One region of the Catenuloplanes indicus genome, then DNA from elsewhere that is predicted to be linked to it. Evidence: riboswitches for the same ligand, from Rfam matches in the RefSeq annotation. Region 1 holds a riboswitch; the other holds the start of a gene.
What was found. A riboswitch is a leader RNA that binds a small molecule or an ion and turns the genes downstream of it on or off. The one in region 1 is predicted to bind thiamine pyrophosphate.
Positions count from the first base shown of each region.

Region 2: linked by a shared signal. The riboswitch ahead of J2S42_RS14430 (ECF transporter S component) and the one ahead of J2S42_RS18970 (thiamine phosphate synthase) in region 1 are both predicted to bind thiamine pyrophosphate.

Region 1 covers NZ_JAUSUZ010000001.1:4,235,388-4,239,713, reverse strand. The annotation lists gene J2S42_RS18980 (class I SAM-dependent methyltransferase) at 1-559, shown strand, start outside; gene J2S42_RS18975 (ABC-F family ATP-binding cassette domain-containing protein) at 609-2,261, shown strand; TPP riboswitch at 2,392-2,503, shown strand; partial or broken gene J2S42_RS18970 (thiamine phosphate synthase) at 2,499-3,149, shown strand; gene thiO (glycine oxidase ThiO) at 3,242-4,326, shown strand, end outside.
Region 2 covers NZ_JAUSUZ010000001.1:3,221,828-3,226,153, reverse strand. The annotation lists gene J2S42_RS14435 (ABC transporter ATP-binding protein) at 1-1,305, opposite strand, end outside; gene J2S42_RS14430 (ECF transporter S component) at 1,306-1,893, opposite strand; TPP riboswitch at 1,969-2,078, opposite strand; gene J2S42_RS14425 (permease) at 2,138-3,172, shown strand; gene J2S42_RS14420 (TIGR03943 family putative permease subunit) at 3,186-3,914, shown strand; gene J2S42_RS14415 (alpha/beta fold hydrolase) at 3,875-4,326, shown strand, end outside.

The DNA.
Region 1 (4,326 bases):
GCACGAGGTGTCGTTCACCGTTCAGGGACGGGACTACGTGCTCGTCGCGGCCCGTGGCGTCTTCTCGGCGGCGCGTCTCGACCCTGGTACGGCCGTTCTGCTCAAAAAGGCAAACCTCCCCGAACCGGGAGTTAAGGGATCCTTCCTCGATCTCGGGTGTGGCTTCGGCCCGATCACGGCCGTACTGGCGACCGAGGCGCCGGCCGCGACCGTCCATGCGGTGGACGTCAACGCGCGTGCCCGCGAGCTCACCGCGGAGAACGCGGAGCGGCTGGGTGCCGCGCGCCGCGTCGTGGTGAACGCGCCGGACGACGTACCCGCTGATGTGGTCTTCGATCAGATCTGGAGCAATCCGCCGATCCGGATCGGTAAGGCGGAGCTGCACGACCTGCTCGACCGCTGGCTGCCGCGGCTCGCGCCGGACGGCGTCGCGTGGCTGGTCATCGCGCGGCACCTCGGCGGCGACTCGCTGCACCAGTGGCTGACCGACCGCGGTTGGGCCGTCGAGCGGCACGCCAGCCAGAAGGGGTACCGGGTCCTGCGGGTCAGTCGCCCCTGACGCGGAAAAGGGCTGGTCGGCGGGGCACCGGATCGGCCATCATCCGGCCGTGGGATATGTGGACGTGGCCGGAGCGGGGCATACGCTGGCGGACGGGCGGGTGCTGTTCGAGGACGTCTCGTTCCGCGTCGGCGAGGGCGCCAAGATCGCGCTGGTCGGGCCGAACGGCGCCGGTAAGACGACGTTGCTGCGCATGATCGCCGGCGATCTGGCCGTGCAGCAGGGCAGCATCGCGCGGGTCGGTGGCCTGGGAGTGATGCGGCAGTTCATCGGCATGATCGCGGACGAGACCACGCTCGGCGGCCTCGCGCTGTCGCTCTCCCCGCCCGCGCTGCGCGACGCCGGTGCGCGGCTGACCGCGGCCGAGGCCGCGATGCACCGGGCGGAGAGCGAGAAGACCCAGATGGGGTACGCGTCCGCGCTCGCCGCCTGGGGCGAGGCCGGCGGGTACGACGCGGAGGTCACGTTCGACACCGCCAGCGTCGCCGCGCTCAAGCTCCCGTGGGACCGCGTCCGCGACCGGCCGGTGGCCACGCTCTCCGGCGGCCAGCAGAAGCGGTTCGCACTGGAGCTGTTGCTCCGCGGCACCGACGAGGTGCTGCTGCTGGACGAGCCGGACAACTTCCTGGACGTGCCCGGCAAGCGCTGGCTGGAGGCGCGGCTGCGCGAGTCCGGCAAGTCCGTGCTCTACGTGTCGCACGACCGGGAGCTGCTCGCCCAGACCGCGGACCGGGTGGTGGCGGTCGAGGGCGGCGGCGCGTGGACGCACCCGGGCGGGTTCGCCAGCTGGCACGCCGCGCGCGGCGCCCGGCACGAGCGGATGGAGGAGGCACGCCGGCGCTGGGACGAGGAGCACGTCAAGCTGCGCGAACTGGTCCTCACGCTGAAGAACAAGGCCGCGTTCAACGACGGGCTGGCGTCGCGCTACCAGGCCGCGCAGACCCGGCTGCGCAAGTTTGAGGAGGCCGGGGCACCGCCGCTGCCGCCGAAGGACCAGGAGATCGCGATGCGGCTCGGCGGTGGGCGCACCGGCAAGCGGGCGATCGTCTGCGAGCAGCTGGAGATGGACGGGCTGACGTACCCGTTCGATCTGGAGGTCTGGTACGGCGACCGGGTGGCCGTGCTCGGCGCGAACGGCACCGGGAAGTCGCACTTCCTGCGCCTGCTCGCGCGCGGCGGCACCGACCCTGAGCCGGACGCCGAACCGATCTCCGGCGTGGTCCTGGAGCCGGTACCGCACGACGGCGTGGCCCGGCTCGGCGCGCGCGTGCGCCCCGGTCACTTCTCGCAGACGCACGACCGGCCCGAGCTGCGCGACCGTACGCTGGTCGAGATCCTCTGGCGCGGCGACGAGCACCGCTTCGGGCTGGACCGGCACGGCGCGATGCGGGTGCTGAACCGGTACGAGCTGGCAGCGCAGGGCGACCAGGTCTTCGGCACGCTCTCCGGCGGTCAGCAGGCACGGTTCCTGGTGCTGCTGCTGGAGCTGTCCGGCGCCACGCTGTTGCTGCTCGACGAGCCGACCGACAATCTCGACCTGGCCTCGGCCGAGGCACTGGAGGAGGGCTTGAAGGCCTTCGACGGTACGGTCCTGGCCGTCACCCACGACCGCTGGTTCACCCGGTCGTTCGACCGGTTCGTGCTCTTCCAGGGTGACGGCGAGGTCGTCGAGACGCCGGAGCCGGTCTGGGACGTGGCCTGACCGGACACTCCGGAGCGGGCGCCCGCGCGCGCGATCATGGACCAGCGCGCGCGGTGAGACAAGGTCAATGAGCGCTGTGTCACGGGGCTTTACGTCTGCGTAATCGTCGGCGTATGGTCGGCCACGAACACAACAACCCCACGGGAGTCCGGTGCACCGGGCTGAGAGGGGGGCTGTGCAGCCCCCGACCGTCGAACCTGATCCGGATCATGCCGGCGCAGGGAGGATGTGGACGATGTGGACGCGACCCTAGGACGACTGCATCTCATCACCGACGCACGCCCCGGCCGGGACCCGGTCGGCACCGTGCGGGCCGCGCTGGCGGCACACGCGGCGGCCGGGGACGCGGTCCGGGCCGCCACCGGGCCGCTCGTCGTGCAGGTGCGCGTCGAGGACGACGCCACCGACCTGGACGCCTACCAGCTGGCGGTACGGGTGCGCGAGCTGTGCGCCGCGGCCGGCGCGACCTGCCTGATCAACGACCGGCTGCACGTGGCGCTCGCGGTGGGCGCGGACGGCGGGCACGTGGGCGCGCTGGACCTTCCGGTCGCGGCGGCGCGGCGGGTGCTCGGGCCGGGCGCGATCCTCGGCGCCACCGCGCGGACCTCCGGCGTAGGACGGGCCGCGATCGCGGGCGGCGCGTCCTATCTAGGCGTGGGGCCCTGCTACGCGACCAGCACGAAGGACGGGCTGCCGTCGCCGCTCGGGCCGGCCGGGCTGGCCGCGGTCACCGGCGCGGTGCCGGTGCCGGTGGTCGCGATCGCGGGCGTCACCGCGGCCCGGGTGGCGGAGCTGCTCGCGGCCGGCGCACACGGCGTGGCGGTGGTCGGCGCGGTCAGCGGCGCCGCCGATCCCGGGCGCGCGGTGAGTGAGCTGCTGCGGGAACTGGCCCGCGCGGCGGTCGACCACGATCAGCGCGATCGGGACCAGCACGGCCGGGATCGGCAGGACGACGCCGAGCCGGCCCGGGGAGGTGTGCGGTGACCACCCATCGGCGTTCCGGCCGGGCCGAGATCGGCATCGTGGGCGGCGGCCCCATCGGACTGTCGATCGCCTGGTCCTGCGCCCGGCGCGGATTCGACGTCGCGGTCTACGACGACGCCACGCCGGCGGTGGACGGCCACGCCGGGCCGGTGGCGGCCGGTGCCCGGGACACGCCGTGGACCGGCCGGGATCACGTACCGGCGGCGGCCGGCGGCGGGCGGGCGGCGGTCGGCGGGGTGCACGGGGCCTGGGAGGTGGCGGCCGGGATGCTGGCGCCGATCGGCGAGGCCTACTTCGGCGAGACCGAACTGACCGCGCTGCTGGTCGACTCGGCCGCGCGCTGGCCCGCCTTCGCCGCGGAGCTGGCGGCCGCCGCCGGGACCGGCGTCGGATACCGCTCCGAGGGCACGCTCGCGGTGGCACTGACCGCGGACGACCTGGCCGCCGCGACGCGCCTCATCACGTACCAGCGGGATCTGGGTCTTGCCGTCGAGCCGCTGACGCCGTCGGCGATGCGTGCCCACGAGCCGGTGCTGAGCCCGCGGGTGCGCGGCGGCGCGCTGATCTCCGGTGATCACCAGGTGGACCCGCGCCGGATGACCGCGGCGCTGCGGATCGCGGCCGCGCGTGCCGGCGTGCGGTTCGTTCGACGGCGGGTCGCGGACGTGTCCGAGGTGTACGCCGACCGGGTGGTGGTCGCGGCCGGATGCGGTACGGCGGCGCTGACCGGCCTGCCGGTGCGGCCGGTGCGCGGCGAGGTGCTGCGGCTGCGCGCACCGCACCGGGAGCCCGGCTTCACGCACGTGATCAGGGGGTACGCGGACGGCCGCGAGGTCTACCTGGTGCCGCGGCGGGACGGCGAGGTGGTGGTCGGCGCGACCGCGCACGAACGGGCGGACGACGACGTGACCGCGGGCGCGGTGCTGGAGCTGCTCCGCGCGGCGGCCGGCCTGATCCCGGAGATCGAGGAGTACGCGCTGGTCGAGGCGCAGTCCGGCGCGCGACCGGGTTCGCCGGACAACCGGCCGGTCCTCGGGCACTGGACCGCGGGGAGTCGCGAGGTCGTGGTGGCGGCCGGTCA
Region 2 (4,326 bases), 1.0 Mb from region 1:
GTCGGAGTCGCGCAGCGCGGCGAGCAGGTCGACCAGTTCCAGCCAGGTGCGGCGGTCCTGGCCGAACGTGGGCTCGTCCAGGACCAGCACCGCCGGGCCGGCGGCCAGCGCGGTCGCCACGCTCAGCCGCCGGGCCTCGCCGCCGGACAGCGTGAACGGGTTCGCACCGGCCAGCCGGGTCAGCCGCAGCCGCTCCAGCAGGCCGTCCACCACCTTCTCCACCTCATCGGGGGTACGCCGCTGGCGGCGCGGGCCGAGCGCGAGTTCCTCCCGGACCGTACCGGTGACGAACTGGTGTTCCGGGTTCTGGAAGACCGAGCCGATCCGGCCGGCCAGCGCGGCGGCCCGCCACCGGTGCGGCGGGCGGGACGCGTCCGGCCCGGCCAGCGCGGGGGCGCCCCGGACCGCGCCGGCGTCCGGGGCGAGCAGGCCGCCGAGCAGCCGGGCCAGCGTGGACTTGCCGGCGCCGTTCGGGCCGAGCACCGCGTGCACGTGCGCTGCCCGGACGGCCAGGTCGGTCGGGTCGAGGCGCCCGTGCACCGTGGCGCGGTCCGCGCGCAGCACCTCGTCGCCGGCCGCGTGCGTAGCCCGCCGGGGTGCGATCGGGTGGCCGGGCACCCAGATGCCGGCCTCGGCCAGCGCGGCGCCGTGCTCGGCGAACACCCGGTCCGGCGGCCCGTCCGCGAGCACGCCGCCGCCCGCGGCCAGCACCACCACTCGGTTGATCAGCGGCAGAACCTCGGCGACTCGGTGCTCGACCACGATCAGCGCGGTGTCCGGGCCGAGCGCGCGGGCCAGCGCGTCCCGGATCAGCGCGGCACCGGCCGGGTCCAGGTTCGCGGTCGGCTCGTCGAGCAGCAGCAGCCCGGGACGCATGGCCAGCACGCCGGCCAGCGCGAGCCGCTGCGCCTCACCGCCGGAGAGCGCCGCGGTCGGCCGGTCCCGGCCGTAGCGGAATCCGGCCAGGTCGAGGGCCTGATCCACGCGTGGCCAGATCTCCGGTCCGGGCACGCCCAGGTTCTCCAGGCCGAACGCCACGTCGTCACCGGCGCGGCTCATCACCAGCTGGCTCTGCGGATCCTGGAACAACAGCCCGGCGTGCTCCGCCTTGATCACGCCCTCGGACTCGCCGGAGTCTTCCGGCAGCAGCCCGGCGAGCGCGGCCAGCAGCGTGGACTTGCCGGCGCCCGAGGCACCGAGCAGCAGTACGCGTTCGCCGGCCTCGACGGTGAGGTCCAGGCCGCGCACGGCCCAGTCCCGCCGGCCGGCGAACCGCCACCCGAAGCCCCGGACGTCGGCACGCATCTAGACCCGGTCCCGTTCCCGGCCGGACGGGAACCGGTCGAGCACGCCGGTCGCGGCCAGCGCGCGGGCCAGCGCCCACGAGCCCGCGCCCGCGATCACGGCCGCGCTCAGCGCGGTGATCACGATCATCGGGATCCGGAACGTGACCAGGTCGTTCGCGGCGTAGTAGGCGAACGTGTCCCAGAGCGCGGCCGCGAGCCCGGCCAGCAGGCCGGACAGCACCGCGACCGGCAGCCGGAACGAGCGGTAGCCGGTCGCCAGGAACGCCAGCTCCGCGCCCAGACCCTGGAGCAGGCCCTGCGGGATGACCGTGGTGCCCCAGGCGTTGCCGAGGAGCGCGGAGATGATCGCGGCCAGCGTCTCCGCGTAGAGCGCGGCGCCGGGCTTGCGGATGATCAGGCCGGCCAGCACGCCCGGGATCAGCCAGACGCCGTAGAGCACCGCCTGCGCGGGCGGGAAGAACGCGAACGCGGCCTCGGTGCCGCCCCAGACCAGGCCCCACGCCCAGAAGACCACGCCGAACGCGGCGGCGATCACCGAGGCGACGACGATGTCGACGGTGCGCCACCTGTTTGAGGTGTTGCTCATGATGTATTACCCCCTGAACACGATGGGGGGAAGACGCGCGCCACGGTTCCGGCGGACGGAACCGTGGCGCGGCGATGGAGTGGAAGACCGAACTCCCTGCGCTGGCATTACCCAGATCAGGTGGTTGAGGGTCTGCGGCGTGCTCCGCCGCACTCTCAGCGCTGTGCGCTCCCCTGTCGGATGTGAAGTTGTCTCGCTGACGCTACCGCAGGGTGACCGGCTGTTGGACGCTAGGGTTGTGGGCGTGACGCAGACCTTCTCGGACGACGAGATCGACTGGTCGGCCGCGCCGCCACCCGGTCAGAAGCCGCCGCGGCGCACACCGCTCGGCGGCCGGGTCGGGTCGGTCGAGGTGCTGGCCGTGCTGCTGGTGCTGCTGGTGATCTTCCGCAACCCGCTCGGCGGCCTGATCTCCGCGCCGGTCCTGCAGACCTGGACCACCGTCTTCGTCTCGGTGATGGTGCAGGCCGTGCCGTTCCTGGTCTTCGGCGTGCTGCTGTCCGCCGTGATCGCGGTCTTCGTGCCGCGCTCGTTCTGGGCGAAGGCGCTGCCCAGGCACCCGGCGCTGGCGGTCCCGGTGGCCAGCGCGGCCGGTGTGGTGCTGCCCGGCTGCGAGTGCGGCTCCGTGCCGATCGCCGGCTCGCTGATCCGGCGCGGTGTCACGCCGGCCGCCGCGCTCGCGTTCCTTCTGGCCGCGCCCGCGATCAACCCGATCGTGCTGACCGCCACCGCGGTCGCGTTCCCGAACAATCCGGAGATGGTGGTGGGCCGCGCGGTCGCCAGCCTGATCGTGGCGATGATGATGGGCTGGCTCTGGCTGCGCCTCGGCAAGGCCGACTGGATCAAGCTGCCGCACCGGCCCGACCTCGACGGCGTCTCGAAGATGCAGGCGTTCTGGGCCGCCACCCGGCACGACATCGTGCACGCGGGCGGCTTCCTGGTGATCGGCGCCGCCGCGGCCGCAACGATCAACGTGGTGGTGCCGGAGGCGTGGCTGCAGAGCCTCGCCGAGCAGCCGGTGCTGGCCGTGCTGGCGCTGGCCGTGCTCGCGGTGCTGCTCTCCATCTGCTCCGAGGCGGACGCGTTCGTGGCCGCCTCGCTCTCCCAGTTCTCGCTCACGTCGCGGCTGGTGTTCCTGGTCGTCGGCCCGATGGTCGACCTGAAACTGATCTCGATGCAGATCGGCGTCTTCGGGCGCCGCTTCGCCACCCGGTTCGCGCCGGCCACGTTCGTGGCGGCGGTCCTGGTGGCCTCCGGTGTGGGGATGGTGCTGCTGTGATGGGGGTTCGGGGATGAATCGTCAGGCCCAAGCGGTGATCATGCTGCTGTTCGGCGGCGCGATCCTGAAGGCGTCCATCGGCGATCTCTACCTGCGCTACGTCAAGGAGATGCTGCAACCGTTCCTGATCGCCTCCGCGCTGCTGCTCATCGCGGCCGGCGTGATGACGCTCTGGTACGACCTGCGCAAGCCGGAGGTCGCGCACGACCACGAGGAGGACGACGGCCACGGGCACAAACATCACGAGCCGCGCGTCGGCTGGCTGCTGATCCTACCGGTGCTCGGCCTGCTGTTGGTCGCGCCGCCCGCGCTCGGCGCCTACGCGGCCGGCCAGTCCGGCAGCGCGCTCGCCGGCCAGCAGGCCGAGTCCGACTACCCGGCGCTGCCGGAGGGCGACCCGGTCAAGGTGACCATGCTGGACTACGCGTCCCGGGCCGTCTTCGACGAGGGGAAGTCGCTGACCGACCGGCGGCTGCTGCTCACCGGCTTCGTCACGCAGGGGCCGGACGGGCAGCCGATGCTGGCTCGCATGATCCTCAGCTGCTGCGCCGCGGACGGCCGGCCGATCAAGGTCGGTCTGAGCGGCAACGTGCCGGCCGCCGTACCCTCGGACACATGGATCGAGGTCACCGGCTCCTACACCGCGCAGACGGCGAAGGACCCGGTCAACGAGGCCACGGTTCCCTACCTGGAGGTCGAGACGTGGCAGGAGATCCCGGCGCCGAAGCAGCAGTACGAGTAGCCGCCCGCGGGTTCACGTTCGACGTCCGCGCCGGCGGGCCGGCGGACGGCGAGCCGATTTTGCTGCTGCACGGCTTCCCGCAGCACAGCGCGGAGTGGGACCTGGTGGTGCCGCACCTGCACGCGGCCGGTCTGCGGACGTACGCGCTGGACCAGCGCGGTTACTCCGCGGGCGCGCGCCCGTCCGGCGCGGCCGCGTACACGCTCGCGGAACTGGTCGCGGACGCGGTCGCGGTGCTGGACGCGCTCGGCCTGGAGTCCGCGCACGTGTGCGGGCACGACTGGGGCGCGATGGTCGCCTGGGCGCTGGCCGGCGCGCACCCGGACCGGGTGCGGTCGCTCACCGCCGTCTCCGTGCCGCACCCGCGCGCGATGGGCTGGGCCCTGCGCAACGACCGTGACCAGCGCCGCCG